3 regions of the Trichococcus sp. genome follow, and region 1 is predicted to be linked to each of the others. Evidence: predicted binding sites of a transcription regulator. Region 1 holds the regulator's gene; each other region holds the start of a gene.
The links. The regulator CtsR, encoded in region 1, represses protease genes until heat stress. The targets are predictions, from matches to a motif close to TTGGTCAAAAAAGGTCAAANA.

Region 1 (10,444 bases):
CTTGCTTATGTTTCGTATGTGTTGAACTTGTTTATGCTTTATGTTCAAACGCTCTGATTCAGTGGATAAAGGAGAGACCATGAAAAAAATTTACTTGTTTATATATACGGCAGTATTCCTTGTCTTCCTTCTGTATTTCGTTATAATACCTCGCCAACCATTGCCTTTCTCAAACAGGGTCCATCTATTTCTGATATTCAGTAGCGCGGCTATAGTATTGGGGGCCTTCAAACAACATAATCGAATCAGTGTGGTTTGTGGTGCAAGTGTTTTTGCGCTTATATGCGTGAGTTGGATTGTGCAGAATATTAATTAGATACTTAACGCGAACAAAAGGGTCTTCCATTTATATTTGGAAGACCCTTTTTGTCATTTTTCCCAAATATCTTTCTCTGTTCGCTTTACAAAAGCAAACACACGTTCGTATAATAGGGACATAGAGATTGGAGACGATTTTTATGTATGAAACGGAATTGGTTTTTGATTACGCGAAGGAGCCCAGTCGCGACATCCTCTGCATCGACTGCAAATCCTTCTATGCGAGCGTGGAATGCGTGCGGCGCGGGTTGCATCCGCTCGAAACAAAATTGGTTGTCATGAGCTATCCCTCAGCTGATCCGAAAGAGCGCGGCAGCGGATTGATCTTGGCTTCCTCCCCAGCCGCCAAAAAGGCTTACGGAATCTCGAACATCAGCCGGGCCAGAGACTTGCCCTTCCCTTATCCGCCGGGACTGGTGATTGCAGCGCCGCAGATGCGGTTGTATATGCAGAAAAATACCGAAATCAACAACATCTACAAGAAGTATGCGGATGAAGCCAACCACCATGTCTATTCGGTTGACGAAAGTTTCGTCGACATCACCGGCGCCCAGAAACTTTTCGGCAAAAGCTCGGCTTACGAAATGGCCAAACTCATCCAGGCCGACGTATTGCAGACGACCGGCATCTACACAACGATCGGCATCGGCGATAACCCGCTCTTGGCTAAACTGGCGCTCGATAATGCCGCCAAGCATCAGCCGGACATGATCGCGGAATGGCGTTATCCGGATATTCCCGAAACCGTCTGGAAAATCCCGGACATGACCGATTTTTGGGGCATCGGCAAACGTACCAAGCTGCGGCTCAATCGGTTGGGAATCTTTTCGATCTACGACTTGGCGCACACCAATTACTATGACTTGAAGAGCCAGCTCGGCGTCATGGGCGCGCAGCTGTACGCCCACAGTTGGGGCATCGACCGCAGCTTTCTGGGCGAAAAAGTCAAAGTCAGCTCGAAATCCATCGGTAATTCCCAGGTGCTCAACAAGGATTACGTGATCCGATCGGAAATCGAAATCGTCTTGATCGAAATGGCCGACCAGGTGGCGACGCGCCTGCGGAAATCCGGAGCCAAGACCCAGTTGGTGAGTCTGAGCATCGGCTACAGCATCAACTACATCGATCAGCTGGGCCGGACCGGCTTCCATCAGCAGCTAAAAATCCCGCCCACCAACGCGTCCAGTGAACTCGTGGCCCATATCCTGATGATTTTTGACCAGCATTACAAAGGCCAGTCGATCCGGAACGTCGGCGTAGGTGCCGGAAATCTGATCTACACGGATTTTCTGCAGCTGGACCTGTTTCAGGAGCCTGACGAGCAAGTAAACGAGCAAAAGAAGGATCTGATTGTCGATTCGATCCGCAAAAAATACGGATTCCGCTCACTCGTGCGGGCGGTCAGCCTGTTGGAAGGCGGCCGCGCAATCGCGCGCAGCTCGTTGGTGGGCGGACACGCGGGCGGCATGGCCGGATTGGAGGAAGGTGAGGAAAATGCTGAACGAACCAAGAAAACGGACGGATAAGGTATTTGAGGACTACAACGACTACCATGACCGCGGCATGATCAAATGGGTAACGGCCTACGCGATGGATGAACTGGTGAAGTCCATCTCTGCAGGAAAAGCGGAAGCCATGAAGGACATCCCGATCCTCCCGCAGATGAGCCCTGCCGAAATCGATGACACCTTGGTGGAAGCCTTGAAAAAAAATCGCCGGCTATCGATCCAATTGAACCAAAAGGACAGCTTCGGACGCCAAACCGAATCCATTGAAGGCTTTTTTAAAGGTTATTGCGGCGAGGATGAGATCCTGATCGGCGAAGCATGGGTTCCGATCGAACTCATCCGCAATGTGCATATTTTGCAAGAAGAAAAATGGTCCCGAGTGGCGGTATTCAGACAAAATCAGAACTGATTATACAGAACCTTGCTCACAGGACGATTGTTGTCTTTTTTTGGCTGAAGGCTTATACTCAAGAAAAGAGAACGCTTTCTTTTCTCTTGGAAAGGGGACAGCAATCATGACGCATATCATCCAAACCAGCGTCCATTCCATCGAGGAGTGCAAACGGGCAGTGGAGGAACTGCATAAAAAGGGCTATACGAAAGAACAGATCACTTTGGTGACGAACAACGCCTATCAGGAAGCCGTTTTGGAGAATTGGGACCTCCGCGGTGCGGACGGTGCGATTATCTCGAGCCATTCGCTGCTGGAAAAGGTCAATGACCTGTTCAACCTGAAGCAATACGAATATTTCCAGGAAAAAACCGGTACTTTCCCCGACGGCATGGACTTTCTTGCCGACCACCGCGCTGCCATCGAAAATGGCAGCATCGTCATCATTACGGAAGAACCGGCTGCTTAAAGCTTTCCGGAACGGCAAGCACCTCTGCGAAACAAGAAAGGACTGAGACTGCATGGCAAAATTTGTGGCAGGTTCGTACGCAACCGTCGAAGCTGTGGAAGAAGCAATCAAAGGACTGCTCGAAAAAGGGCACAAGGAAACTGATCTCCTACTGGTCACCAACGCGACTGCCAAAAAAGCGCGGCTGGCAAAAGAAACCGGCCTTGACGTCATCGCCGAAACAGGACACGATGAAAACTTCGACTGGAAGGAACTCGCTCCGCTATATCCTACTTTTGATGAGGAGGCCCTTTATGAGCCCTCCCCTCAGCACCCTTATCCGCAGTTGTCGCCGGAACAGGAAGAAGAACAGGAACGCAAGATGCAGGGTTACTTCTCCGAATTGGAGGAAGGGAATGTTTTGATCATCGTTGACGCCGCGGAACAGCCGCATCCGATTTAGCGCAAGAACACAAAAACGCAACAAAAAAAGAAGCAGGAGACCGTCAAAACGGTTTTTCCTGCTTCTTTGCATAAGTCATATTAACTTACAGCACATGGCGATACCTACTTATAGCTGCTTCCTTCCGGATCTGACTCAATTCATAAGATCGCCATTGCCATAAGGCCTTTCGGCATTTCTTATCATACCATAGCCAAAAAGAAAAAGCTAGCCTTTGTTTTCTTCCTGCATATGTTCGCGGAGATGCTTGCGACTGTTTTCCTTGCGTTCTTTGCGCAGCGCCCGGAAAAAATCCTGCAGCATTGTCCGGCATTCTTCCTCCAGCACACCTCGTTCGACCTCGCTCTGATGGTTGAAACGTTCATCCTGGAGCAGATTCATCAGCGTACCGGCCGTTCCGCCTTTCAGATCGGAGGCGCCGTAGTAGACTTTCTTGATCCGCGACAGCAGGATCGCCCCACAGCACATCGGACAAGGCTCCAGCGTCACATAGAGTTCCGCTTCCTCGAGCCGCCAGTTCTGCTTGAAGGCATTGGCCTGCCGGATTGCCGTCATTTCCGCATGCATCGTCGCATCATTCGTCGCTTCGCGTTCATTATGACCGCGCCCGATGATTTCGCCCCTCCAGACGATCACTGCTCCGATCGGCACTTCCCCGATTGCCGCAGCTTTTTCCGCCTCCTTAATGGCTTCCCGCATGTACTCTTCCTTCAACTCATCCATGTTCAACTACCTCGTCCCTTTTTACTCCTCGATCACGCTAAGCAAAACATCACTTGCCTGTTTCTTCTTCAGCAAAGCCTCGTGCATCCCGATCATGATGATCAGCATAATTCCCAGAAAAATCGGGAACAACGTAACACTGATATAGTTAGCGATCAAACCAAACAAGGGCGGCATCATCAAAGTCCCGACATAAGCCGCTGCCATCTGCACGCCGATGATCGCTTGTGATCGGTCTGCACCAAACAGCTCAGGTGTGGAATGAATAATGCACGGATAGATGGGCGCACAGCCTAGTCCAACCAGCACAAGACCCAATAGTGCCGTCGTTTCGCCAAACGGCAACAACAAAGCCAGCACGCCCGCAAGTATCAAGCCTTGCCCTAACCGAATCATCTGCGAATCCGTGAACCGCATGGTCAAGAAGCCACTGATTGCGCGTCCAACCGTGATTCCGATGAAGAATAAGCTTGCGAATCCGGCAGCCGTTTCGGTCGATAAGCCCCTGTGCAGGACAAGGTAGCTGCTTGCCCAAAGTGCCGTCGTCTGCTCCAAAGCGGAATAGCAAAAGAACGTGATCAGGATTTCCTTCGCTCCAGGAATCCTGAAAATCTGCCGCAAAGAAAGAGCCTTCCCATGCGTTGGCTGCTCCGTGCCCTCTTTGCTTGCAGCATTGTTCTTCCAAAGCGGCAGACTGAACAGGAGAATAGCCGTCAAAGCGACTTGAATAAACGCGATATAGTTATAGCCCATATTCCAGCGGTTCCCTCCGCTCAAAGCATAGGCCAGTACGTATGGTCCAAGCGAAGCCCCGACGCCCCACATGCAGTGAAGCCAGCTCATATGCCGGCTGGAATAATGCAGCGCAACGTAATTATTCAAGGAGGCATCCACTCCGCCTGCCCCCAACCCGTACGGAACAGCCCATAAGCAAAGCAGCCAGAAGGAATGACTCGCCGAAAAACCAAATAAAGCCGTCGCTGTCAAAGTGACACTGATGGCGGTCACTTTTCCGGTTCCGAATCTGCGCGTAAGCCGGTCACTCTGCAGACTGGAAATGATGGTGCCAGCCGCGATGATCATCGAAATGCCCCCTGCATAAGAAACCGGAACACCAAATTCGCCATACATCGTCGGCCAAGCGGAACCCAGCAACGCATCCGGCAGGCCCAAACTGATAAACGCAAAATAAATAATCGCCAAAAGCAAACTGAACATATCTGTTTATTTCCCTCCCAATCCATATCATTCCATTCGCTAATCATAGCATATTTCATATTATTTTCGCAAATTAGTGATAATTAATGGTAATAATGCTAAAATGGATGAAAAGCCTTCCAATCGTAGGCTATCCCGCAAAATGAGGTGACCGTGTGAACCAAAACGAACTCCTGCAGCTGTTCCCTGAAGCCAAAATCACGGCTGTGCCCAGTCTCGGGCCGGCTTATTTCACCCTGCCGTTCCAAAACCGTTGGGTGCATATACCGGAAAATACCTTGAGCGGCCGCGAAAAAGTCCTCCTGAAACAGCTGCTCCTGAACGGGGCGACTGCGGCTCCCGAAATCCCGAAAAATCCTTGGGCCCAGTTTTTGTTGGGCCATACGGCGGATGCACCATCCGGATTGGCGCAGACCCAACTGCTCCAGTTCAACCTCTCCTATCGGGAAGAGGACGCCGGCTTTTTCAATCAGGCACTGTGGCTCGATGCCTTCAGCCAGACATTGCCGCTCGTCCGCGAGTGCTTCTTTCTGGATAACAAAAACGGCGTCTTCATCCTCGACAGCCCGGAACCCTACTGCATCGATGAGGAACTGGCGGCGGTGCTCGATATTCTGGATGATGACTTCAGCCTGCGCACCGCTCTGTATCTGGGCCAGCGCTGGCCTGTCGATTCCAGCTTACCGCATCTTTTCGAAGAAGAGCGGAAAATATTCGCGGCCAGCCGCACGCTTGCGAAAGGCAGCAAAATCGCGACCCTTGCGGCCATCGCGCTCCCTTACTTCCTCTCGGAATCCGCAAACCAAAATTTGGTGCTGCAGGCTTTGCAGACCATGATCGATTCCGTCGACGGCACGCATGAGCTGATCACGGCGATGTGGCGGAACCAAGGCAACCTCTCGAAAGCGGCAGCCGATCTTTATCTGCACCGCAATACGCTCCAGTACCGGATCGACCGCTTTTTCGATGCGACCGGCCTTGCCTTGAAGAACATGGATAACCTAGCGCTGGCTTATCTCGCCATCGCTGCAGGAACAGGCTCTCATAGCAACTAACAAATGGACGGCCCCAATTGGAGCCGTCCATTTCCGCATATGAAATATGCCTCGGTTGTCCGATTTTTCCGGGTTATCCGACATTCTGCAACCCGCACACAAAAAAACAAGGATTGTCTCATCTGATAATGAGCCAATCCTTGTTCCACATGTTTATCTATGCAATCTGTCGCCTACGCTGTCTTTGACATCGCTGGCTTTTTCCCTCAAATCTGAGAACAGATCCAATGCTGATTCTTTCCAGTCACCTGTTCTGTCCACGACACGCAGGAAGCCGTCAATCTCTTCATCAGTCAAGTCCTCGATTGCCCGCAAAAGCTTTTGACTGCCTTTCAGATGGTCCTTCACAAAATTCTTCATGCGCTGACGGTTCAAGTAGGAGCCGATTTTGTCCACTGCCTCTTCCTCGTATGCCAAGGCTGCTGCAATCGCCGCAATCGCTGCTGTAGCACCCAAACCGACCAACAATGCCTTTCTGGAATTCTTCATCAATGTTCCCTCCTCTAACTTCTGTAACTATATATTAGCACAAACGGTAGCGATAGCCGAACAATAAGACTGTCTGCCAAATGAGGACATGCCGCTCTTAAGAATTTACAGGCACTTTTTTATCTTTGTTCTCTGCCTTGGCGGATTTCACCGCGATCCGGATAGCACCTTTTTGGGCACCGATCGTGACCGTGTCGCCGAATTTGATCAAGCCGCTCAGCATTTCTTCACTCAACTTGTCTTCGATTTCTTTTTGGATCGCGCGTCTGATCGGACGTGCGCCATATTCGGGATCGAAACCGGCTTTGGCGATGACATCGATGGCTGCAGGCGTGATGCGCACATGGATATCAAGATCCTTCAAGCGTTTTACGATGCTGTTCGCCATCAATTTAACGATTTCATGCAATTCGTCCTTCTCCAATGAGTGGAAGACGATCGTTTCGTCGATACGGTTCAGGAACTCCGGACGGAAGCTGTTTTTCAGCTCTTCGCGGATGCGTTTTTCCATGGCCTTGTAATCATGTTTGATATTCTTGGCCGCAAATCCGACCGATTTCTCATCGCGCAAGGCGGTCGCTCCCAAGTTGGAGGTCATGATCATGATCGTATTGCGGAAATCGACTTTGCGTCCTTTGGAGTCGGTCAAGTGGCCGTCATCCAAAACTTGCAGCAGGATATTGAAGACGTCCGGATGGGCTTTTTCCACCTCATCGAGAAGAATGACCGAGTATGGTTTTTGTCTGATTTTCTCCGTCAACTGCCCGCCTTCATCATAACCGACATAGCCGGGAGGGGAACCGATCAGACGGCTCGTGCTGTATTTTTCCATGTATTCGGACATATCCAAACGGACCAAGGCATCCTCTGTCCCGAACATCGCTTCAGCCAATGTTTTCGCCAACTCAGTTTTTCCGACCCCGGTAGGACCCAGGAATAGGAATGAGCCGATTGGACGATTCGGATCCTTCAGGCCGGAACGTGCGCGTCTGATGGCGCGGGCCACCGCACTGACTGCTTCGGACTGGCCGATGACACGTTCATGCAGCACCTTTTCCAACTTCATCAAACGGTCGCTTTCCTTTTGCTCCATCTGGTTGACCGGAATTCCGGTCCACAAAGCCACTACTTCAGCCACATCGTTTTCGGTCACTTTCAGATCGTAGTGCGTGATCGTTTGAGCCTGCTGCTCGACCATTTTTTGGAATTTCTGCTTTTTCGTCATTTCGCGTTTGCGGATGCGGGCAGCTTTGTCAAAGTCCTGGTTCAGGATCGCTTCTTCTTTGTCTTGCGCTAGCTTCGCGATTTCCATCTCGATCTTCCCGATCGGCGTATCCCCGTGCGTGACATCCAAGCGGACTTTCGCAGCGGACTCGTCGATCAGATCGATAGCTTTATCCGGTAATCTTCTGGAAGTGATGTAGCGAACGGACAGCTGGACAGCTGCTTTCAGCGCCTCATCGGTGATTTCCACACCATGGTGCTCCTCATAACGGGAACGCAAGCCGCGCATGATTTCAACCGATTCCTCAGGTGTTGGCTCATCGATATGGATAGGCGCGAAACGTCTTTCCAACGCCGCATCTTTCTCGATATATTTTTGATACTCATCAAGGGTCGTGGCACCGATCGTCTGCAACTCGCCCCTTGCCAATGCCGGTTTCAGGATATTGGAGGCATCGATTGCGCCTTCCGCTCCGCCTGCACCAATCAAGGTATGCAATTCATCGATGAAGAGAATGACATTGCCGTCATTGTAGATTTCGTCGATGATTTTCTTCATTCTTTCCTCGAATTCACCACGGTATTTTGTACCGGCCACCAACGAACCCATATCCAACATCATGATACGTTTGTTCGCCAAGGTATCCGGAACATCTCCGGCTACGATTTTCTGTGCCAAGCCTTCCACGATGGCGGTCTTACCGACACCGGGTTCCCCTACCAAAACAGGATTGTTCTTCGTTCTGCGGGAAACGATCTGCATGATGCGTCGGACTTCCTTATCACGTCCGACGATCGGATCCATCCGGTTTTCCCGTGCCAAATCGGTCAGATTGCGGGCCAAGGAATCCAAGGTCGGCGTTCCTTCTTCCACTTTCTCCGTCTTTTTGGCTGAACGCATATCCGGTTTTGTAGGCTGTTTGATGCCTAGTTTTTCATAGAGAGACTTGCGCAGCAGATTCGGATCGATCTGCAGATTTTTGATGATTTTGACTGCCAGAATTTCTTCTTTCAACAAGCCCAACAAAAGGTGTTCGGTTCCGACCAAGGGAACCCCCAATTTGTGCGCTTCGTTTGTCGCATACATAATGACTTTTTTTGCCCGAGGAGAAAATGGCAACGGCGCATTGAAGTCCTCCGTATTCATTTGACCGAAACCGGTCAGATGAACAATCTCTTCGCGGACTCCTTCCTCATCAATGTCATATCCACGCAACACTTTTCCGGCAATGCCTTCTTGTTCTCTGACCAGTCCGAGAAGCATGTGCTCCGTTCCGATGGATTGATGCTTGAATTTGTGCGCTTCTTCTGTTGCCAACAACAACACTTGGCTGGCTTTTTCTGTAAATAATTCATCCATTTTTAACGCCTCCTCTACGGGCTATCTATTCAAAACGCAAGCTGTTCAAGAAATTCTTCAACAGCAAGGCTCGTATTCTTTCTTCGTGTTCGCCTGTGTATGGGGCAAGTGACTTATCCAACACCGACAACATCAGGTTTCCTTCGCGTTTTGTGATGATACCGCGATTGTACAGATTTTGAGTTACCGCAAACGCATCTTTCTGAGTGATGCTTTCGCCGACTATCGCGATCAGCTTATCCAACAATTCAGCTTGATCCAGGATTTTGACCTTCATGATGCGTATATAGCCGCCCCCGCCGCGTTTACTTTCGACCGAGTAGCCTTGCTGCTCCGTAAAACGGGTATTGATGACATAGTTGATCTGTGAAGGTACACAATGGAAACGATCTGCCATTTCATTCCTTCTGATCTCAATTTGCTCTTCTGCATTCAGAATCTTTTTGATATATGCTTCGATGATATCTGACATGTTCTGACCATGCATGGAATGGACGCCTCCCTTCCCCTGACTAATTTTGACTATTATATGTTTATATTATGCTATTCCTACATAACTGTCAAATAGAACGGGCTGTACGAGGGCGTTTGCAGTAAACTGGGCAATAAAGCTGATGACCCAGTTTACTGCTTTCCGCTACCGCTGCAGCAACCTATTCCCCAACATTTCCAGCAGGATGATTGAGAATGTTCCTCATTATATAATGAAAGGAAAAAAACGGCAATAAATCCATGAGAAAAACTTACCCGGCTCATTCAGCAGGCCAATATCAACAAAAAATAGACGCAGAAACCATCGGAATGATTTCTGCGTCTATTCTTGTTTATCGGGAAGACAGGATTCGAACCTGCGACCCCTTGGTCCCAAACCAAGTGCTCTACCAAGCTGAGCTACTTCCCGGTAATAATCATGTAAAAATGCACCCAACAGGAGTCGAACCTGTAACCGCTTGATTCGTAGTCAAGTACTCTATCCAATTGAGCTATGGGTGCGTAAATTAAAATAAAAAAAAAGCGGAAGACGGGGTTCGAACCCGCGACCCCCACCTTGGCAAGGTGATGTTCTACCACTGAACTACTTCCGCGTTTTTTGGATGCCGGCTAAAGGACTTGAACCCTCGACCCTCTGATTACAAATCAGATGCTCTACCAACTGAGCTAAGCCGGCGTCTCAATATATTCAATTGTTCCATCATTATCGCAAGAATGATGAATGAGTTATGCAGGGCTCGAACCTGCGACCCTCT
Region 2 (10,444 bases), on a different contig from region 1:
TTGAATGCCAAATGTTTTCAGCGGCATACATATTTTTGATACATTTATCTTCATAAACGCCACGGCCTGTTTCTTCAACAGCCATTTTTGCAAGTGGCATATGTTGCTCCATTGCAGCTAATGCCATTTCGTGGACGATGTGGTCGACTTGTTCTTGGGTATAATCTTCAAACAGAGTCAAAGCTTTTTGGGCTTTCGCAGTGTAGTTGCTGATTTCTTCTTTTGCAGTCATCATGGGTTTTTGCTCCTCTAAAACTACTTTTTCTTTACTCATGTGAGATCCTCCTAAAATATATGTTATCCTTTTCACATGCTTATTATATTTCATGCAATTTCGTTTGTAAAGCGGATAAATGTGATTCTTTTCACGTATTTCTGAAACGGTCTATGTAAGCGTCTTCACTGGGTTTTTTTGCCTCTATCGATTTTCACAAATAGTTTACAGAAACATTCAGTTTCTCAACCTTTATCTTGTGAAATTATTATCATTGTTCGGGATGCGCATCAAATAAAATTTTTTTGAAATAATTTTTGCCCTGAAAATAAACATGGTCATTTAGAGTCCCACTCCAATGAATTTATGCATGATATAGCTTACCAAACCGAATAAATCCGCTTACTAATAATCGGTTTTCCTTTAATTACTTTACAAATCCGAAAATTTAGGCGACAAAATTATTTATCCTAATTTAAAGGGCTATGATCGTCCCACCTTGATGCTGACAGAAAAAAAGCACAATACCCTGAAGTATTGCACTTTTTGCGTAAAATGTTTTACAGGAATTCATCAAAATTGATTTCATCCAATGAAGAAACTTTATAGACCTGCGCTTCCAAAGCTACGAAGTCGAAGTAGTGGTTTACCGTCGTCTTCATGATATCACGGATCTGTTGGTAATAATGCGGAGGGACGGTATGCTTCCAGGAAAATTCCTTGAAATAACGATAGATATCGTCAACTTGGATATTTTCGTAGCCCATTTGATTGAATTCAGTTGCTTTCAATTTGAACCAAGGCTGTAATTGATTATATTGTTTCTCAGATATATTCGGCAATCGCCGTCCCTCCTTCCCGGTGAATCAGATCGTTTTACTCTTCGCTCTTGTCTTCATGTGTTTGCTCTGTTTCAGTCGCTGTGAAATCTTCGACAATCGCATCGTCAGTTGTGATTGTGGCAACCTTTGAAATACGTGAAATAGCGCGTTTTTCGAAAGTCAGAAAGATGCCTTCACAATCCAATACGACTGTGTTATCGGCAGAATTAATCTCTTCGACAATTCCGTGCAAGCCGCCGATGGTGACCACTTGATCTCCTGGTTTGATTTGACTCAGCATATCTTGGGTTTTTTGCGCTTGTTTCTTTTGTGGTCTGATCAGGATGAAATACATTACACCGAACAACACCCCATAAAAGGCAATCATGATTACTGTATCCATACATTTTCCTCCATCTGTGGATTATTTTTATCTATCATCCACTTTACCAAACTTTAAGTTAGACTACCACCCAAAACCTAAAACTTCTTAGGATTTTCAACGTTGAAGCCGTATTCTTCCACGAATGCCTCTCTGAATTCCAACAGATTGTCATCCATGATGGCTTGGCGCACATTGTTCATCAAATTTATCAAGAAGTGAAGATTATGATACGTTGTCAAGCGCAAGCCAAATGTTTCATCGGCTTTGAACAAGTGACGAATGTACGCACGTGTATAGTTTTTACAGGTGTAGCATTCGCATTTTTCATCCAATGGACGGAAATCCCGTTCATATTTCGCATTCTTGATGACTAAACGGCCGCTGCTTGTCATACAAGTGCCGTTGCGTGCTATACGGGTAGGCAATACGCAGTCAAACATGTCGATTCCGCGGATAACGCCGTCGATCAAGGAATCCGGCGCACCTACTCCCATCAGATACCTTGGTTTGTTCTCGGGCATGACCGGCGCCAGATAATCAAGCACTCCGTTCATCTCTTGCTTCGTTTCGCCGACCGACAGTCCGCCTATCGAATAACCTGGAAAATCCAGGGAAATCAGTTCTTTAGCGCTCTGCAGCCTTAGATCCTTGTAGCCGGCACCTTGGATGATCCCGAACAAGCCTTGTTGATTGGGCTTCTTGTGGGCTTCAAGGCCACGCTCTGCCCATCTGGTCGTTCTCTCCACAGATGCTTTGATATACTCATAGCTTTCGCTGTAAGGAGGGCATTCATCAAAACTCATGATGATGTCGGCACCCAATTGATTTTCGATATGGATCGCTTTTTCTGGTGACAGAAACATTTTAGAACCGTTCAGATGATTCCGGAAATGCACACCAGCTTCGGTGATTTGTCTGTTCTCGCTTAAGGAGAAGACCTGGAAGCCGCCTGAATCGGTCAAGATTCCCCTATCCCAATTCATGAATTTATGCAGGCCTCCTGCCTCTTCAACTAAATCGGAACCCGGTCTGAGCCAAAGGTGATAGGTGTTGCTCAGGATGATCTGGGAGCCCATTGCCTTCAATTCTTCGGGAGACATCGTCTTCACAGTGGCCAAAGTGCCTACCGGCATGAACATGGGTGTCTGAAAAGTGCCGTGGGGGGTGATGATTTCTCCCAAGCGTGCACCTGTGTGTTTTTCTTTTTTGATAAGGCGATAACGAATCGCTGGTTCAGTCAATGTATTCACTTCTTTCTTATAGATATCCGGCAATCAGTATACCACAGTCGCACACTATTTTCTTGTGTTCGCTGGAAATTAGATAAATCTGTCCTATTGCGCTCTTCGATGCTCAGTCGGACAGATTTCCTAAATTTCTTTCAGGGCTGAACGAACCCGTTCAGCTTTTCTTGTTTGTAAGGTTAAAAGGAATAGTCCGGTCACCAAGATCGGATCTTTTTGTAATCAGCGCTGATGATTTTTGTTACTTCGTCGCCGATGCCGCATGGGTATTCGATGCTGGCGGGGACAGAGTCCGGGAACAACGACAAAAGCTGGCGCATATCCACTAACCCGGATTCCAGACCGGATAAAACAATCCCTTCGTCCGTTTCGGCAACGTTCTTGATATGGATATAGGTCACGGCTTCGCGCATTTCCTTAGCCGCATCGAAAGGATCGGTATCGATATAGACGAAATTACCCGTGTCAAAAGTCAGTCCGATGTCCAAAGAGGCTTTTCGGGCTTCAGCAATAAATGCCATCAGGACGGCCGGGCTGCCCTTCTCGGAGGTTTGGTCATTTTCGATCGTCAAATGAATGGCATAAGCCTTCAACAACGCCCGTAATTCTTCCGCCAACTGGGCTGTGAATCCTCGAAATTCCCCTAACGTCAATTTCAACTGGACCGCGCTCAAGAGGGAGGCTTCCTCAAAATAGCTGCTCAGTTGATCATTCAACGCACCTGCCTCAAACAGTTCAGCCGGGACGGAATAGTACACCTTCAAGCCTGAACTGGAAGCAAGAGCCGCTATTTCCTTCATTTCCGTTTTTCCCGATAAGATGTACTCTCTTCTGACTTCCACGATCGGGAAGCCCATTTCTTTGATTTCCTTCAACAATTCTTTTTGTTCCACTTTATTGTCCGCATTTCTGTGCATATACGCTAAAGTATTCAAGCCAATTTCTCTGGGCATCCATCTGTCTCCTTCAATTTCCTATTTGTTGTCAAAGTCCGGTCTATCCAGTATTTCTTTGGCAATGACAGCTCTCATCAATGCTTTTTGATTACCGGTAATTTTTTTCTTGTTCCGGATGGTGGACTTTTCCATTCGTTTGGCAGTCTTCAATTCTTTTTTATCATCAGAAAAGACGGTGAAGTCATCAGCTAACCCAACCCCAGTCTCCATTTCAAAGTCCGGAACCAACTGGCCGTCGTCTGTTTCATCCGTCAGTTCCATGCCATTTTGGCCGGTGCCTGTTATCGGTGGGTTCGCTCGCAACAGCAATGGCCATAGATTTTCGCGACTGACGAATCGCAGGATTTCGCTCCGCCAATTCCTGTCGGTCAAGATCCGGCTGATTTCCCTCAGGTATTTTTCGGGCACACGCTCCTGGAAAAAGCCATAGACTTGTTCAGGTTTCATTGCTGACAGTTTTTTGATCAGTCGATTCGCATTTTCACTTCCGGTGCCACCCAACGACTGACGAACCATCTGTTGCAGGGCTGTTGCTTGGGATGTACCCGCCCGAAGCCTGACATTTTCCGATAGTCGATTTATTCTTTTGACTATCGAAATGAGTACCGAAAGAAAGATTACAAGAAATAGGAGCGGAAAAAGCAAGTCTAGGCTAATCATTCCGGATCGCTTCTATCTTCCGGAAACTCCGAGATGCTGCTCCTCATTTCGGTATCCGCTATGATATTTTTCATTTTGTAATAATCCATCACCCCAATATTGCCATTGCGCAGTGCTTCTGCCATCGCCAATGGAACCTGCGCTTCGGACTCAACCACTTTCGCCCGCATCCTTTGCACCTCAGCAATCATTTCTTGTTCTTCAGCCACCGCAAAAGCCCGCCGTTCCTCCGCTTTCGCTTGTGCAACCCGCTTATCAGCCTCTGCTTGTTCCGCTTGCAGCTTTGCACCTACGTTACGGCCGACATCAACATCAGCGATATCGATGGACAGTATCTCAAAGGCAGTACCCGAATCCAGCCCCTTTTTCAGGATTGTTTGGGAGATGGAGTCCGGATTTTCCAGAACGGAAGTGTGCATAACAGCAGAGCCGACAGTTGTGACGATCCCCTCTCCGACACGAGCGATGATCGTTTCTTCGCCTGCGCCGCCGACCAAACGTTCAATATTAGCACGTACCGTTACTTTTGCTTTGGCCTTTACTTCAATCCCGTTCATGGCGACACCCGCGATGATCGGTGTTTCGATGACTTTTGGGTTAACGCTCATCTTGACGGCTTCCAACACGTTACGACCGGCCAAATCGATGGCTGCGGCTTTTTCAAAACCCAGATCGATGTTGGCGCGTTGCGCTGCAATCAGCGCATCGATAACCATATTCACATCTCCGCCTGCAAGATGATGCGCCTCCAATTCATTTATATCAATTATCAGCCCCGCTTTGGTGGCTTTTATCATCGGCTGCACAATCATGGAAGGGACAACCCGTCGCAACCGCATACCAACAAGATTAGAAATTTTGACTTTCACTCCCGAAAAGTAGGCTGTGATCCACAGACCAACCGGAACAAAGCGGAAAAACAAAGATAAAACCAGCACGACAAACAATGCAATAAAGATGAGTCCTATCAATCCTTCTGTCATTCTCCATCCAACTCCTTAACTGTAATTTTGACCCCTTCAACCTGGATAACCCGGATCTGTTTCCCTTCTGATATGATTTTCCCGTCACTGACTACATCAAGCACCACACCGTCGATAGTGACTTTCCCGGCTGGCCTTAGCGTTGTCGTGGCAGTGCCGATCATTCCCAAAAATGCGGAATAGTCTTGGCTGGACGAATAGCCGCGCTCGCGATTCAGGGAAGTATCCAAAATCAATTTGCTGCGGTCCGGCAAGAATTTATAGCCTTTTTTCAACAGCACCGAGGTCGCTATCCCTGAAATGATGATCGCCAAGCTGACATCCAGCACGCTTTCCAAAATACGTTCATTGTTCAAAAATAAGCCGGCAGCCACCATCAGGAAGCCCGCGATCCCCACCAGCCCAAAATCGGGTATGAACAATTCAACCACCAACAACATAATCCCGAACAGGAACAGCAGCAAAGTCAACCAGTTCCCGCTCCCGAAATACAAGAAATACAGCAAAAAACTCAAGATGGCCGCACCTCCGAAGACATAATACCTCGAAGTGAACAGCATAAAAACCAGACACAGAAATCCTATGACCAAAAACAGCAAAATGAACGCCTCCTTCTGCTTTGTCCCGATAAAAACAACAAACGGTCATACGCATAAAGAATAAGAAAATTTATACTATCATTTTACCGCACATACAGAAATAACAAAAGGAAATCCCTTTCAGGACTTCCCTCTGTATACTGACTTGTCAAATTATTGTTGAAATTCTTCAAGATCGACAGTCCGAAAACCGACATGATCCCCCACCAAAGCCACCGTCACCGCCTGATTTTCATGGATATCACCCTTTATGATTGCGCGCGCCAAGGGATTCTCGATTTCAGCTGAAATGAATCTTCTGAGCGGCCGCGCTCCGTAAATCGGATCGTAAGCATTATCCGCTATCCAGGCTGCGACCTCATCAGAAACGGAAAGTTGGATCTGTTTGTCCACCAGTCGGCTGGATAGCTCGTTGACCATTTTTACGATGATTTTTTTGATATCTTCTTTGCTTAATGGCGTAAAGAGGATAGTGTCATCGATTCTGTTCAAAAATTCAGGCTTAAACGACCCTTTCAATACCTTCATGACCGCATCAGACACATTCTCCGGGATGGTGCCATCGGGTTGGACGCCTTCCAGCAGGAGTTGTGATCCGATGTTGCTTGTCATGATCAGGACGGTATTCTTGAAATCGATCACGCGTCCCTTCGAATCGGTCAAGCGTCCATCATCCAACACTTGCAACAAAATATTGAAGACATCCGGGTGCGCCTTCTCGATTTCATCCAAGAGAATGATCGTATATGGACTTCGGCGGACCGCTTCCGTCAATTGGCCGCCTTCTTCGTAGCCCACATATCCCGGTGGTGCCCCGATGAGGCGGGAAACCGAAAATTTTTCCATGTATTCGCTCATATCGAGCCGGACCATATGCTCATCGGAGTCAAACAAATTTTCCGCTAACGCTTTAGCCAATTCCGTTTTCCCGACCCCAGTAGGACCTAGAAACAGGAAGGACCCGATAGGCCGATTGGGCGATTGCAGGCCAGCGCGCGAACGCAGAACGGCATGCGTGACGCTCTCCACCGCTTCTTCTTGGCCGATGACCCGCTTATGCAACGTTTCCTCCAACTTCAGGAGTTTGTCCCTCTCACCCTCAACCAACTTCGTAACCGGAATACCGGTCATTCTCCCCACCACTGTTGCGATTTCGTTTTCAGTGACCGATTCCTGGACAAGATTGCCTGCTTTGTCTCTCCGGGCAGCATTCTCCTGCTCGAGAGCAGCCAAATCCTTTTCCATCTGCGGGATGCTGCCATGACGCAAAACCGCCGCCCGTTCCAGGTCGTAATTAGCCTCCGCATCCTCCAATTGTCTGCGCGCTTCCTCCAAATCCTCGCGTTTTGCCCGCAGCTTTTCGACTTCTTCCTTTTCGTTGCCCCATTTCATGCGCAACTCGTTTGATTCTTCACGCAGATCAGCCAACTCGACTTGCAGAGCTGTCAATCTTTTCTTGCTCAATTCGTCGGATTCCTTCTTCAGGGCTGCCTCCTCAATTTCGAGTTGCATCAGTTTGCGGCTCACCTGATCCAATTCGGTGGGCATCGAATTCATTTCCACTTTTATGTTCGCGCATGCCTCATCGACAAGGTCGATTGCCTTATCCGGCAAGTACCTGTCGGTGATGTAGCGATCTGACAAGGTGGCTGCCGCAACGAGCGCATTGTCATGAATATTGACACTATGATGGATTTCATAGCGTTCCTTCAATCCCCTCAAGATGCTGATCGTGTCGGCGACTGTCGGTTCTTTCACCAACACCTTCTGGAATCTCCGTTCCAGCGCTTTATCCTTCTCCAGATTTTGGCGATATTCATCCAAAGTGGTCGCTCCGATGCAGTGCAATTCGCCTCTCGCCAACATAGGTTTCAGCAGATTACCGGCGTCCATGCTTCCTTCAGTCTTCCCTGCCCCAACGATTGTATGAATCTCATCAATGAAAAGGATGATGCGGCCGTCGCTCTTCTTTACTTCCTTCAAAACGGCTTTCAGTCGTTCCTCAAATTCTCCGCGGTACTTGGCTCCCGCAATCAACGAGCCCATGTCCAAAGAAAAGATCGTTTTGTCCTTCAGGTTATCTGGCACGTCTTTTTTCACGATCCGCTGGGCTAACCCTTCCACGATAGCGGTCTTGCCGACACCCGGTTCTCCTATCAGGATCGGATTATTTTTGGTTTTGCGCGACAAAATGCGGATAACATCCCTGATTTCTTCGTCCCGGCCGATGACCGGATCTTGTTTTCCGCTCCTTACCGCTTGCACGAGATCTATGCCATACTTTTCCAAAGCTTCGTACTGATCTTCTTGATTTTGCGAAGTCACGCGTTCTCCCCCTCTCATTTCCTTGATCCTTTCGGCAAGCGTTTTTTCCGTCAGACCTTGTTTTTCCAGGAACTTCGTCAAAGGATGGTTCTTCAGTTTCATCAAGCTCAAAAGCGCCGTATCCGTTGAAATGAAATCATCCTTTAACTCTGACCTCATGCGATCCGCTTCCACAAAAAGGTTGTATAGATTCTGACTGAACGTTTGACCATACTGGACGGAAGAGCCTTCAATGACCACTGCTTTATCCAGTTCCTCGTCAACGGCCGATTCAAACGCATCGATCGCAACCCCTGAATCGCTATAAAAATTACGCGCAAAACTATCCGGCTGCAGAAATATTTTCCACAGATGGGCGACATCGATGGTCTGGTGCTTGCGCACCATAGCGATACGTTGCGCTTCTGCGATTGCCTGCTGTAGGACCGTCGTCATTTTTTCCATTTCCATACTAGAACCTCCTCAAAAATCCACTGTTGTCATACCTTATAAGACAAGTATACGACTATGGTCAAAATTGGTCAAATGATAACCCGAAAAAAAAGAGCAGCAAAGGCGATTTCCTTTACTGCTCTTCTCGTCATCGGATTCCCAACGCGATGCGTGCATAGCGGGACATTCTGTCCGTCGTCCAGGCAGGATACCACACCAATTTCACTTGCGTTTCGGTCACTTCAGGCACATCTTTCAAAGCACGATGAATTTCATCAGTGATGACATCCGCCAATGGGCAGCCCATCGTAGTGAGCGTCATTTTGATCAGGCAGAATCCATCCTGTTCCAATTCCACTTCATAAATCAAACCTAAGTTGACGATATCTATTCCCAATTCCGGATCTATCACTTGCTCAAGCGCCGCTAAGACGCGTTCTTTTATGCTTTCCAATTCTTCTTGCGAATATTGGGGATTTGTCTCTTCAGTCATTGCAAGCACCTCTATCTTTCTGGATTAATTAGATGATAACAGTTTGTGCATAGAAATTCAATGCTAATGTACCTTCCCCAGAAAGGCTGCCATTTCCTCAAAAATAGTGTAAGGTACCCGATGTCCTGCACCTTCCGTAGACCGGAAACAGATATTGTCCGCATAGGCTTCCCCGCTGATGGAGCTGACGAAGCGAGCCATCTGTTCATATGGAACGCTTTCGTCGGCGGTCCCGTGCCAGATGTAGAACGGCGTGTCCATCAGCGACTCCGGATGGTCTTTGAGGCTCAGGCTTTCGAAAGGCGCCATCAAGGCTTCCACTTTTTCATCATCAATCGGCGGCAAGCCCTCCACCCACCGGGACTTTAATGCCCAATGGGACAACCCAATCGGATCCGGACTGCCCATCAGGCAGGCTGCCGAATGGATCCAGGGATATTGCGTCAAGGCGATGCAGGTCGTGATGCCTCCCATCGAAAGGCCAGTGACCGAAACATGTTCTCTTATTGCTAATCCCGCTTCGATATAGGCTTCCACAAGATCTGGAAGTTCCTTTATGTTCTGCAGGACCACCTTCCAGAACTCTGCTGCCGGCTCGCCTGCGTAGGCTTCATGTTTGCGTTCTCCATGCCGATACGCATCCGGTATGACAACCCGCATGCCGTTGTTGGCTAATGCATAGCCTGGCTCCAGACCGCGCTCCTTTTGGTTCGTGATGCCATGATAAAATAAAGCGAGTGGTGTGCGCTCATTTTTCTTATCTTCTTCGACGATTTCCAGAATCGGTATGTTGTTTATGATTTTTCTTTCAATTGAAATCACGTTTATCCCTCTTTTTAGCTCAGATCGGCTACTATAGGCAAAAATATTTTTCCAGATAGATCGCCAGGCCATCCTCATGATTCGAATGTGTCGTCACATCGTCTGCAATATTCTTTAAGGCCGCGATGCCGTTCTGCATGACGACACCGTGTCCGGCAAAGCGGATCATTTCCATATCGTTATCCTCGTCACCGAAAGCAAGGATATCTTCCCGCTTGATTCCGTAGTTATTCGCGACCACTTCCACGCCAAGCGCTTTTTGGACGCCTGCGGATACGATCTCAAGGCAGGGCATCGTGCCGCCCCACGTCCGGATTTCGATGGAATTCCCGTAACGCGCCAAAATCCGGTCACGGATGGCTTGCAAATTCCTTTCATCCGAAAACACATTCATGGACGTAGGGTTTTCCGACAGTGTCTCTTTCGAAGTGATTTGTGTCGCCAGCAAATTTTTCGGGAAATATTCGTTTGATGGCAACGTTGCGGTTGATGCGAAAAGTGTCTCCTTAC
Region 3 (10,444 bases), on a different contig from region 1:
TCATCCAACAGTAAAATGCTGTACGGGCTGCGGCGGACGCGTTCGGTCAATTGACCGGCTTCGTCATAGCCGATGTAACCCGGAGGCGATCCGATCAATTTAGAGACGGCATGCTTTTCCATGTATTCGCTCATGTCGAAGCGGATGATCGCGTCTTCGGTTCCGAACATTTCGATTGCCAACTGTTTGGCCAATTCGGTCTTACCGACACCGGTAGGCCCTACGAACAGGAAGGAACCGATAGGTCGGTTTTTACGGCTCAATCCGATTCGGTTTCTGCGGATGGCTTTCGATACTTTGTCGATGGCTTCATCTTGACCGATGACGTTTTTCTTCAGATCGGCATCAAGATTTTTCAATTGCGTCTGTTCTTTTTCAAGTAGCTCACCGACCGGGATATTTGTCTTGATCTCAATGATCTTTTGGATATCCTGCTCTGTTATGACAGGATCGCCATCGGCTGGGGCCGGATTCTGTTTCATTTTATTAAGATTCGTGATCTGATCGCGATAATAGGCAGCTTTTTCGTAATCTTCCGCATGCAGGGCGGCTTGTTTTTCCCTTTCGGCCGTTTCGATGCGTTCCTCTATCTGTTTCGGATCGATGGGCTTGATCGTCAAGTTCTTTTTGGATCCGGATTCATCAAGTAGGTCGATAGCTTTGTCGGGAAGGAAACGATCCTGGATGTAGCGATGCGACAATTTGACTGCCGCTTCCAGCGCCTTATCCGAATATTTGACATGGTGATAATCTTCATATTTCGGACGGATTCCTTGGAGGATGATCAACGTCTGTTCGGGTGTTGGTTCATTCACGCGGACGGGCTGGAATCGGCGTTCCAGTGCAGCGTCCTTCTCGATTCTGCGGTACTCGTTCAGTGTTGTTGCGCCGACCAATTGCAGTTCGCCTCTTGCTAGGGCTGGCTTCAGGATATTGCCTGCATCCATGCTTCCTTCAGCGCTTCCTGCTCCGACGATTTCATGGATTTCATCGATGAAGAGGATGATCTGTTTGTTCGCGCGGATTTCATCCATCAGTTTCTGCATCCGTTCTTCGAATTGACCGCGGATGCCGGTTCCTTGGACGAGTGAGACGACATCCAAGCGGATCACTTCTTTGTCCAACAATTTCTGAGGGACATCGCCGTCCACGATTTTCTGGGCAAGACCTTCCACTACCGCAGTTTTGCCGACACCCGCTTCCCCTGTGAGTACCGGATTATTTTTTGTTCGGCGATTCAGAATCTCAATGACGCGTGCGATTTCGCTGTCTCTTCCGATGACAGGGTCGATACCGCCATCGCGGGCCAGTTGGGTCAAGTTGATGCCGTATTCGTCCAGTAAGCCGCCTTTGCCACCTTTACCGCCGCGAGCAACTTCCGAGGCAGGGGGTTGTTGATAATTCTGTTCTTGGTTCTGTTGTATTTGTTTGAAGAAAGAATCCAGATTACCGAAAGAAAAGGGGTCTACAGGTCCTTGAGATCTTGGGTTCGGATTATTTTGTTGCGATTGAGCATTTTTGAACTCTTGGTAGCAGTTCTGGCATAAGTCGATTTGGCGTCTTTGTCCATTCACGCTGGCATACAGATGAATGGAGGCTTGTTTTTTTCCGCAATGTTGACAAAGCATGGCAATCTTCCTTTCTATATGGATCATAGTCACATGTATATTATAGTAGTAACGGCTAAGGGACACTCACAAGAAGGTTCACTGACCAACTCTGACCTTATGGATCCATTATACATTGACCTATTTTGACTTTCAAGAGGTTTGACTTGGAATGAAGCAAAATATTCATTCCGGGACAGTTTTATCCAAACGGGGGTTGTATTAAATGAGTGCTATTTCAGCAATTATGACAAAAATTTGAACGATTCTATTTAAAACAGTTGTAGTATAAAGCGAAAGATGTTAATCTTATTTAATGAAAGGGTTATTTTTCATACGTTTTTCGATTTTTCTGTTATAATGGGAGCGTATCAAAAGTACCTTAAATAAATACATCTCAAAGGGGTTCATGACTATGGAAAGAAAAGAATATCACGTAATCGCAGAAACAGGGATTCATGCACGTCCAGCAACTTTATTGGTGCAAACTGCAAGCAAATTCAATTCTGATATTAATTTAGAATACAAAGGTAAATCTGTTAACTTAAAATCCATCATGGGTGTAATGTCATTAGGCGTAGGCCAAGGCGCTGATGTTGTCATCACTGCAGAAGGTCCGGACGAAGCAGACGCTATGGCTGGAATCACTGAAACTATGGTAAAAGAAGGGCTAGCAGAGTAATATGAAAAACCACTTACAAGGAATAGCAGCTAGTGATGGTATTGCAATTGCGAAAGCATATTTGCTTACTGAACCGGATCTGTCCTTTGAAAAGCGTAAAGTGGAAGATTCAGAAGGCGAAGTTGCTCGTCTTTTGGAAAGCTTTGAAACCGCTAAATCAGAGGTAAGTGCAATCCGAGAAAAAGCGGCAGTATCACTTGGCGAAGAAGAAGCACAAGTTTTTGATGCACATTTGATGGTATTGTCCGATCCGGAAATGATCGGATCGATGAACGCCAACATCCGAGACAACGGTGTCAATGCTGAATCGGCACTTTCTGATGTTGCCGGCATGTTCATCGGTATGTTCGAAGCGATGGAAGACAACCCATACATGCAAGAACGTGCTGCGGATATCCGCGACGTTACGGAACGTGTGTTGAGCCACTTGTTGGGTGTCAAAATCCCTAACCCATCGACAATCACTGAAGAAGTGATCGTCGTTGCCAAAGATTTGACTCCTAGTGACACAGCTCAATTGAACCGTGATTATGTTAAAGGATTCGTTACTGATATCGGTGGACGCACATCCCATAGCGCAATCATGGCCCGTTCTCTGGAAATTCCTGCAATCGTAGGGTCAAAAGAAATCACACAAATCGTCAAAGATGGCGATATCATCATTTTGGATGGTTTGGACGGCGACGTCTTCATCAATCCTGATGAAGAAACATTAGCTGCATACAAGAAGAAAGCTGAAGAGTTTTCTGCAATGCAAGCAGAATGGCACAAACTGAAAAATGCAAATACAGTTACTGCAGACGGTAAACATATCGAATTGGCAGCTAACATCGGAACGCCTAAAGATTTGGAAGGCGTTGTCGCTAATGGCGCTGAAGCGGTAGGGTTGTATCGTACTGAATTCCTGTACATGGACTCTTCGGACTTCCCGACAGAAGATGAGCAATTTGATGCTTACAAAGCTGTTTTGGAAGGCATGGAAGGCAATCCTGTCGTTGTTCGCACAATGGACATCGGTGGGGATAAAGAATTGCCTTATTTGGAATTACCGAAAGAAATGAATCCATTCTTAGGTTATCGTGCTATCCGGATTTGCTTGGCTGAACCGGAAATGTTCCGTACGCAATTGCGTGCCTTGTTGCGTGCTTCCGTTTACGGTAAATTGCGTATCATGTTCCCGATGATTGCTACTCTGAACGAATTTAGAGCAGCTAAAGCGATGTTGGAGGAAGAAAAAGCGAATCTATTAGCCGATGGCGTAGAAGTTGCGGATGATATCCAAGTAGGTATCATGATCGAAATCCCAGCAGCTGCTGTATTAGCTCATCAATTCGCTAAAGAAGTAGATTTCTTCAGTATCGGAACAAACGACTTGATCCAATACACAATGGCGGCAGACCGCATGAATCAACAGGTTTCTTACTTGTATCAGCCATACAACCCAGCTATCCTTACGCTGATCAAGCATGTTATCGATGCTTCTCACGCTGAGGGCAAATGGACTGGTATGTGTGGCGAGATGGCTGGTGACCAAACAGCGGTTCCGTTGTTGGTGGGTCTTGGTTTGGATGAGTTCTCCATGAGCGCATCCAGCGTCCTGAAAACACGCAGCTTGATGAAACGTTTGGATTCAAAAGAAATGGAAAAATTAGCGGACAAAGCAATCAACGAATGTACGACTGTCGAAGAAGTCATCGCATTAGTTGAAGAAATGAAAGCTAAATTAGTTTAAGCCGATTCAGGCGCAAAAAGACCGGGCATGCTTGCATGCCTGGTCTTTTTGCGTGCCAGTGAATTCAAAGCGATTTCGAAAAGCTGAATCCATCATTTCCGCAGGCTTGTTCCTGTGGATATATTTTGCAAGTAGGGAGTAGGGAGGAGTGACAAATATCAGAATGTTCTATATACTGAACATATTGAGTCATTATAAATTTGATGGGATTTTTTCGAGGTGAAGTCATGAGAATAGGCATGTTTACAGATTCGTATTTTCCTCAAGTGAGCGGCGTGTCAACATCAATCCGCACCTTGAAAGAGGAATTGGAGGCAGAGGGGCATGAGGTCATCATTTTTACCACCACAGATCCAAAAGCCGATGAAGATGAAAAAAATATAATCCGTTTGACCAGTATCCCGTTCTTGTTTTTCAAAGATCGCAGGATTGCTGTCAAAGGTATGAACAAAGCGCTTAGGGAAGCGAAGAAACAGAAGATAGATATTGTGCACACGCATACGGAGTTCAGTTTAGGTTTGACGGGCAAATTTATCGGCTACATGCTGCAGATTCCTACCGTGCATACCTACCACACTATGTACGAAAAATATCTGCATTACATCGCTAATGGAAGAGTGGTGAAACCTAAGGCAGTTAAAATTGCTTCCCGCTACTTTTGCAATCGAACGATGGGCATTATTGCTCCAAGTCAGCAAATGAAAGAGAAATTAGCTTCCTACAACATCTATAAGGAAATTCGCGTCATCCCAACGGGCGTTCGGATACCGGATCGGATTGACGGCATCAAAGCCAAAAAGCGCGAAGAACTGGGGATTTCGGATTCCGAATTGGTGTTGCTCTCTTTGAGTAGGCTGTCTTCGGAAAAAAAACTGGATAAACTTGTTCACGCCTTTCCTGAGGTCGTAGCAGCCTATCCTTCCGCGAAGCTTATTTTTGTTGGTGACGGACCGATGCGTCACGAGTTGGAGACACAGGTGTCGGAAATGGGTTTGACCAGAAATGTCATTTTTGTCGGAGAAGTCAAAAATGAAGATGTGAGCGAGTATTATCAAATGGCAGATATTTATATAAATGCTTCGGATTCGGAAACCCAAGGCTTGACCTATCTGGAATCGATCGTAAACGGTTGTCCGGTCATCGCTAAGCGGAATGACTATTTATCAGGGTTGATTAAAGAAGACAGCCTGGGAATGTTGTTCGACGAGGATGACCAAATCGGCAAGACTATCAATGCCTATGCGGATTTTTATCACAAATCAGATGTTGCGACAAATCAAGAAGTATGGGATGGACTTATGGAAGAGATTTCTTCAAAGGCATTTGCGGAAGCTGTATTGAGCTATTATCAGGCGAGTATTGACATTTATGAATCACAGCCGCGTGAAGAATTGAAATTAAAAGTGAATCTTTTGGAAAAAATCAAACGTTGAGTCGGAACACCGGGAAACAGATTGCTTGGATAATCTGTTTCCCGGTGTTTTTTTGTTTTTATCTGAGTTAAGCGTAAGGTATACTGTTGACATAGTGTTTAGAAGGGGCGGTTTTATAAATGGAAAAAATTGGTTTTATCGGAACAGGTGTCATGGGCTCATCCATGATCAAACATCTTTTGAATGCGGGTTATCCAGTCCGAGTCTATAATCGGACGAAAAGCAGGGCGGATGCTGTTGTCTCTGAAGGAGCAGTGTGGTGTGATACCCCTGCTGCTGTTACGGCGCAATCGGACATCGTCATCACGATGGTGGGTTATCCGAAAGATGTTGAAGAGACTTATTTTGGGGAGAGCGGTATCTTTTCGAAAGCGGACGACCACCATATTCTCATTGATATGACGACCAGTACGCCGACTTTGGCCAGGAAAATAGCTGCTTTGGGCAAAGAAAGAGGGGTCCGCACGTTGGATGCTCCAGTTTCAGGAGGAGATAAGGGTGCTCAAAATGGAACGCTCACAACGATGGTCGGTGGTGAGGAAGGAACGTTTGATGCCGTTAAAGGAGTTTTGTCTGTTTTTTCGAGCAAAGTGATGCTGCAAGGGCCGGCCGGCAGTGGTCAGCACACAAAAATGGCCAACCAGATTATGGTGGCGGGCACGATGACCGGCATGACCGAATTGCTTGTTTATTCGAAAGCGGCAGGATTGGATTTGGAACGCGTGATCGAACAAGTCGGTTCCGGAAGCGCCGCTAACTGGTCTTTGACGAACTATGCCCCTAGGATCCTGAAAGATGATTACAGTGCAGGTTTCTTCGTCAAACATTTTGTCAAAGATCTTAAGATTGCATTGGATGAAGCAGATAAGCTGGGTATCGATTTACCTGCTACGAGACAGGCTGCACAATTGTATGAACAATTGGCGAACAAAGGTTTCGCCGACGATGGGACGCAAGCCTTGGTGAAGCTTTGGTGGGGAGAGTACGCTGAAATCTAGACTTGGAGGTCGACGGATTTCTGAAACCCCTTATTAGGATATATCGTTGCGGCGGGTTTTGCACAAACCTAATGGTGCATTACTCAAATATTGTTTTTCTTGCATAAATTACAGTAAATTGATGCGAAGTCAGAAAAAAAGTGCTAGAATAAATAAGAAGTTAGTCTTGAAAGGGGAAATATCATGAAACCTTCACAGCTCTCAGCGATCCTTCGTCGCCTAGAAGTAATGATGGAAGACAATGGTGATGTCGAGATCCGTCGTTTTGAAAAAGAAGGCGTGGAACGTTGCGTCGTAAAATACAACCGCGATACGGAAAGTTTTGAATTGGAAGAACACGATTCAAACCAAACTTATCAATTTGATGATCTTGATTTAGTTGCCATTGAAATTTACGAATTATTACAAGATTAATTCATCCATCCTTGCATGAACTAAGGCAGCGGAAAAATGAGCCGGCTCATTTTTCCGCTGCCTTTTTTTTTTTTTATTTTCATTGGAATAAAGTGGCAAACATTAAAAGTTTTTAATTTTTATGTAGAGTAATTCTGTAACTTTCAGTATACTGTGTAATAAGGAAATAATTGAAGAGGTGGAATAATGGCAAAGAAGATTTATATAGGTTTATTAGGACTAGGAACAATAGGGACTGGCGTTGCCCGCATCATAGATGGCCACCAGCATAAAATCAAGCAAGTCGTCGGACAGGAAGTAGTCATCAAAACGGTTTTGGATCGCGATATTGATAAATGCAAAACTTTCTTCGGTGAGGCTGTCCATTGCACTGATAATTTTGATGATATTTTGAATGACGAAGAAATTTCAATCATCGTAGAATTGATCGGATATGTTCCGGCAGCAAAAGATTATATTTCCAAAGCATTATCGGCCGGGAAGCATGTCGTTTCAGCAAACAAAGATCTTGTGGCTTTACATGGCAAAGAATTGGTCAACCTGGCTAAAGCAAACAAATGCGATTTCTTGTATGAAGCAGCTGTTGCGGGCGGGGTTCCGATTTTGCGTGCGATCACGGAAAGTTTCGCTTCCGACAACATCCAAAAAGTCATGGGAATCGTGAACGGCACAACCAACTTCATGATGACGAAAATGGACAAAGAGGGCTACTCTTACGATGAAGCTCTTGCATTGGCACAGGAATTGGGATTTGCCGAGAAGAACCCGACAAGCGATGTCGATGGATTGGATGCAGCGCGCAAAATGGTCATTTTGGCTCGCCTTGCTTTCGGGACGAATGATGTGACGTTGGATGATGTAGCTGTGACGGGTATCCGCAATGTTTCCATCAATGACATCAAGTTGGCGAACCGTTTAGGCTACAAAATCAAACTGATCGGTACTGCCGAAAAAATCGACGACAGCGTCAATGTGGAAGTCGGACCCGTGTTTGTTCCGGAGTCACATCCTTTGGCCAGCGTCAATAATGAAATGAACGCTGTCTTTGTCGCCGGAGAAGCTCTTGGGGAAACGATGTTCTATGGTGCAGGAGCTGGCGAGTTGCCTACCGCAACAGCCGTAGTCAGCGATGTAATGAATATCGCTAAGAACATCCTTTTGGAGACAACCGGAAATATCTTCAACGAGTATGAGGTAGAGACTTTGATCGCGAAACCTGAGCAGGTCATCAATCCGGTATTCATGCGCTTGGAAGTTACCGATCGTGCCGGCCAGTTCTTGGAATTGGCGAAAATTTTTGCAACTGCGGAAGTCAGCTTTGACAAGATCATCCAAGAGCCATTAGCGAACGGTAAAGCCATCATTGTTATCGTTACGCATCCGATGTCGAAAGCGCAAGAGAATGAAATCATCCAGGCGATGGAAGACAATGAGGATATGAAATTGAAGGTCCATTTCAAAGTATTGGAACACTGATCGGACTAATTCCGTATCCCGAACACATTAAAGATCAAGAAATGATGAACCGTCGTTCTTTTGGAAAGGATTGATTAGTAGGATGTTTGATATCCGTGTACCGGCAACTTCCGCCAACTTGGGACCAGGTTTTGATTCCCTGGGATTGGCCGTATCATTGTATTTGACGTTGACCGTAAAGGAAGAGGCCAACGAGTGGGAAATTCTCCATGATTTGGGAGCGGGGATCCCAACCGATAAAACAAATCTGATTATTGAGACTGCATTGTCTTTGGCGCCGCACATGACGCCGCGGAAAATCACGATGACGAGCGAAGTGCCAGCTGCCAGGGGATTGGGCAGCAGTTCTGCAGCTATCGTTGCGGGAATAGAGTTGGCCAATCAATGCGCAGATCTGGAATTGAGCATCGATGACAAAATTCAGATCGCGACACGCATCGAAGGCCATCCCGACAATGTGACGCCTGCCATCACCGGTGATTTCACGGTCGGAACCGTTTTGGATTCCAAAGTATACTGGACGAAGGTGAGTTTCCCTGAGGTTGCTTTGGTAGTGACGATTCCGGAAAAGGAATTGTTGACGAAGGCTAGCAGAGCCGTTTTGCCGGATTCGCTTCCGTTCAAGGAAGCTGTCAAAGGCAGCAGTATCTCGAATATGTTGGTGGCGGCTGTTTTTTCGGGTGATATCGAAAAAGCGGGCGCATTGATGGAACAGGATGTTTTCCATGAGCCTTATCGCGGCACCTTGGTTCCGGAGTTGAGCCAAGTCCGGGAATTGGGGCATGAGATGGGTGCGTACGGTACTTATCTGAGTGGTGCCGGTACGACGATCCTCACGATGATCCATCCTGAAAAAGCAGCAGCGTTCGTTTCCGCGGCCAAAGCCGCTGTAAAAGACAGCGAAGTCAAGCTGCTGCATGTCGAAAAAAATGGTGTGCAAGTAATCAAATGATAGTTGGCCCGTGGAGAAATCCTCGGGTTTTTGTGTTTTTGGGCAGTGTCCGCAGGGGGTTCCGCCTAATCTGACTAGACTACATGGGCAAAAAGCAGCCCATTGCGGCTAGTCCGCTTAGTGCTCGCCCCCTCATTTAAACGTGTTCTGATTTGCAGGGGACTCCGCCTAAGTTGCTATTACGTCACGGCCAAAAAACGGCCGTTCTCGTAATAGCCTCTTAGTGCTCATCCCCTACCGCAAATCATCACACTCTCGCATAGCATCGCGCTCTTGTATTTTTTGGTTTATGCTTTATAATGTTACTGGAATGGGGTTATAATATACAATTGGATAGTAGTGAGGCTGGGTCAAAACTTTTTTGTGGGGTACAGGATGCTTGTTTCGGATTTTGTGCCGTGCAGTTTTTCGGTTTTGGGGCGCGACTTGGGAGGGATTTCTCTCGGGTTCTGCTTGAAAAGTGACGTTGTTGCTTTTTCCCGTCCTCTTATTTTTTTGATGAGGAGACGTTATGTTAAATAAATTCAAACCGACATGGATGGTGGAATCCATCTATCACATTACTCCGGAACAACTCGAAAAGAACAACATTAAAGGTGTTCTGACTGATCTGGACAATACCTTGATTGCTTGGAATAATCCAGAAGGAACGCAGGAATTGAAGGATTGGATCGCTTTGATGAAAGAAAATGCGCTCCCTGTCGTCATCATTTCCAACAACAGCGATAAGCGCATCAAAATCATCGCGGATAAGTTGCAATTGGCTTATGTACCAAGGTCGATGAAGCCTTCTCGCCGTGGTTACGTCAAGGCGGCTGAACAGTTGCAACTTCCGCTGGATCAATGTCTGATGGTTGGAGATCAATTGCTTACGGATATTTTTGGAGCAAATCGAGCAGGTGTCAAAAATGTGTGGGTCATGCCGATCATCAATTCGGACGGATGGAATACGCGCATTAACCGATTCTTTGAAAGAAAGCTGCTGAAACGTTTGTTGAAAAATGATCCAGGAATGATATGGAGGAAATCACTTGACTAAAGAAGAATTAACAGAAGATCTCTATTGCATCGGCTGCGGGGCTAAAATCCAGACCGATGATCCGACCGAACGAGGGTATACCCCGGCGGCCGCTCTGCAAAAGGGATTGGA

Region 2: the regulator CtsR is predicted to act here: its motif matches at 8,695-8,715, upstream of clpB (ATP-dependent chaperone ClpB).
Region 3: the regulator CtsR is predicted to act here: its motif matches at 1,741-1,761, upstream of ACTCCX_RS00900 (ATP-dependent Clp protease ATP-binding subunit).

Annotation. Positions count from the first base shown of each region.
Region 1 is NZ_JBSQPW010000047.1:4,393-14,836, forward strand. Features, by position in the region: gene ACTCCX_RS11505 (hypothetical protein) at 1-57, shown strand, start outside; gene ACTCCX_RS11510 (Y-family DNA polymerase) at 459-1,844, shown strand; gene ACTCCX_RS11515 (hypothetical protein) at 1,813-2,235, shown strand; gene ACTCCX_RS11520 (hypothetical protein) at 2,342-2,686, shown strand; gene ACTCCX_RS11525 (hypothetical protein) at 2,739-3,128, shown strand; RNA gene ffs (signal recognition particle sRNA small type) at 3,208-3,294, opposite strand; gene tadA (tRNA adenosine(34) deaminase TadA) at 3,336-3,851, opposite strand; gene ACTCCX_RS11540 (MFS transporter) at 3,873-5,069, opposite strand; gene ACTCCX_RS11545 (helix-turn-helix domain-containing protein) at 5,225-6,124, shown strand; gene ACTCCX_RS11550 (hypothetical protein) at 6,278-6,613, opposite strand; gene ACTCCX_RS11555 (ATP-dependent Clp protease ATP-binding subunit) at 6,711-9,197, opposite strand; gene ACTCCX_RS11560 (CtsR family transcriptional regulator) at 9,223-9,684, opposite strand; tRNA gene ACTCCX_RS11565 (tRNA-Pro) at 10,025-10,098, opposite strand; tRNA gene ACTCCX_RS11570 (tRNA-Arg) at 10,117-10,190, opposite strand; tRNA gene ACTCCX_RS11575 (tRNA-Gly) at 10,211-10,282, opposite strand; tRNA gene ACTCCX_RS11580 (tRNA-Thr) at 10,293-10,365, opposite strand; tRNA gene ACTCCX_RS11585 (tRNA-Lys) at 10,412-10,444, opposite strand, start outside.
Region 2 is NZ_JBSQPW010000045.1:976-11,419, reverse strand. Features, by position in the region: gene adhE (bifunctional acetaldehyde-CoA/alcohol dehydrogenase) at 1-274, opposite strand, end outside; gene ACTCCX_RS11335 (post-transcriptional regulator) at 775-1,056, opposite strand; gene yajC (preprotein translocase subunit YajC) at 1,091-1,438, opposite strand; gene tgt (tRNA guanosine(34) transglycosylase Tgt) at 1,516-2,661, opposite strand; gene ACTCCX_RS11320 (sugar phosphate isomerase/epimerase family protein) at 2,862-3,617, opposite strand; gene ACTCCX_RS11315 (hypothetical protein) at 3,639-4,280, opposite strand; gene floA (flotillin-like protein FloA) at 4,277-5,263, opposite strand; gene ACTCCX_RS11305 (NfeD family protein) at 5,260-5,853, opposite strand; gene clpB (ATP-dependent chaperone ClpB) at 6,016-8,637, opposite strand; gene ACTCCX_RS11295 (metal-sulfur cluster assembly factor) at 8,768-9,112, opposite strand; gene ACTCCX_RS11290 (prolyl oligopeptidase family serine peptidase) at 9,176-9,934, opposite strand; gene ACTCCX_RS11285 (Cof-type HAD-IIB family hydrolase) at 9,966-10,444, opposite strand, start outside.
Region 3 is NZ_JBSQPW010000002.1:73,413-83,856, forward strand. Features, by position in the region: gene ACTCCX_RS00900 (ATP-dependent Clp protease ATP-binding subunit) at 1-1,628, opposite strand, end outside; gene ACTCCX_RS00905 (phosphocarrier protein HPr) at 2,023-2,289, shown strand; gene ptsP (phosphoenolpyruvate--protein phosphotransferase) at 2,291-4,021, shown strand; gene ACTCCX_RS00915 (glycosyltransferase) at 4,261-5,454, shown strand; gene ACTCCX_RS00920 (NAD(P)-dependent oxidoreductase) at 5,574-6,452, shown strand; gene ACTCCX_RS00925 (YkuJ family protein) at 6,636-6,866, shown strand; gene ACTCCX_RS00930 (homoserine dehydrogenase) at 7,053-8,342, shown strand; gene thrB (homoserine kinase) at 8,425-9,294, shown strand; gene ACTCCX_RS00940 (YqeG family HAD IIIA-type phosphatase) at 9,806-10,333, shown strand; gene yqeH (ribosome biogenesis GTPase YqeH) at 10,326-10,444, shown strand, end outside.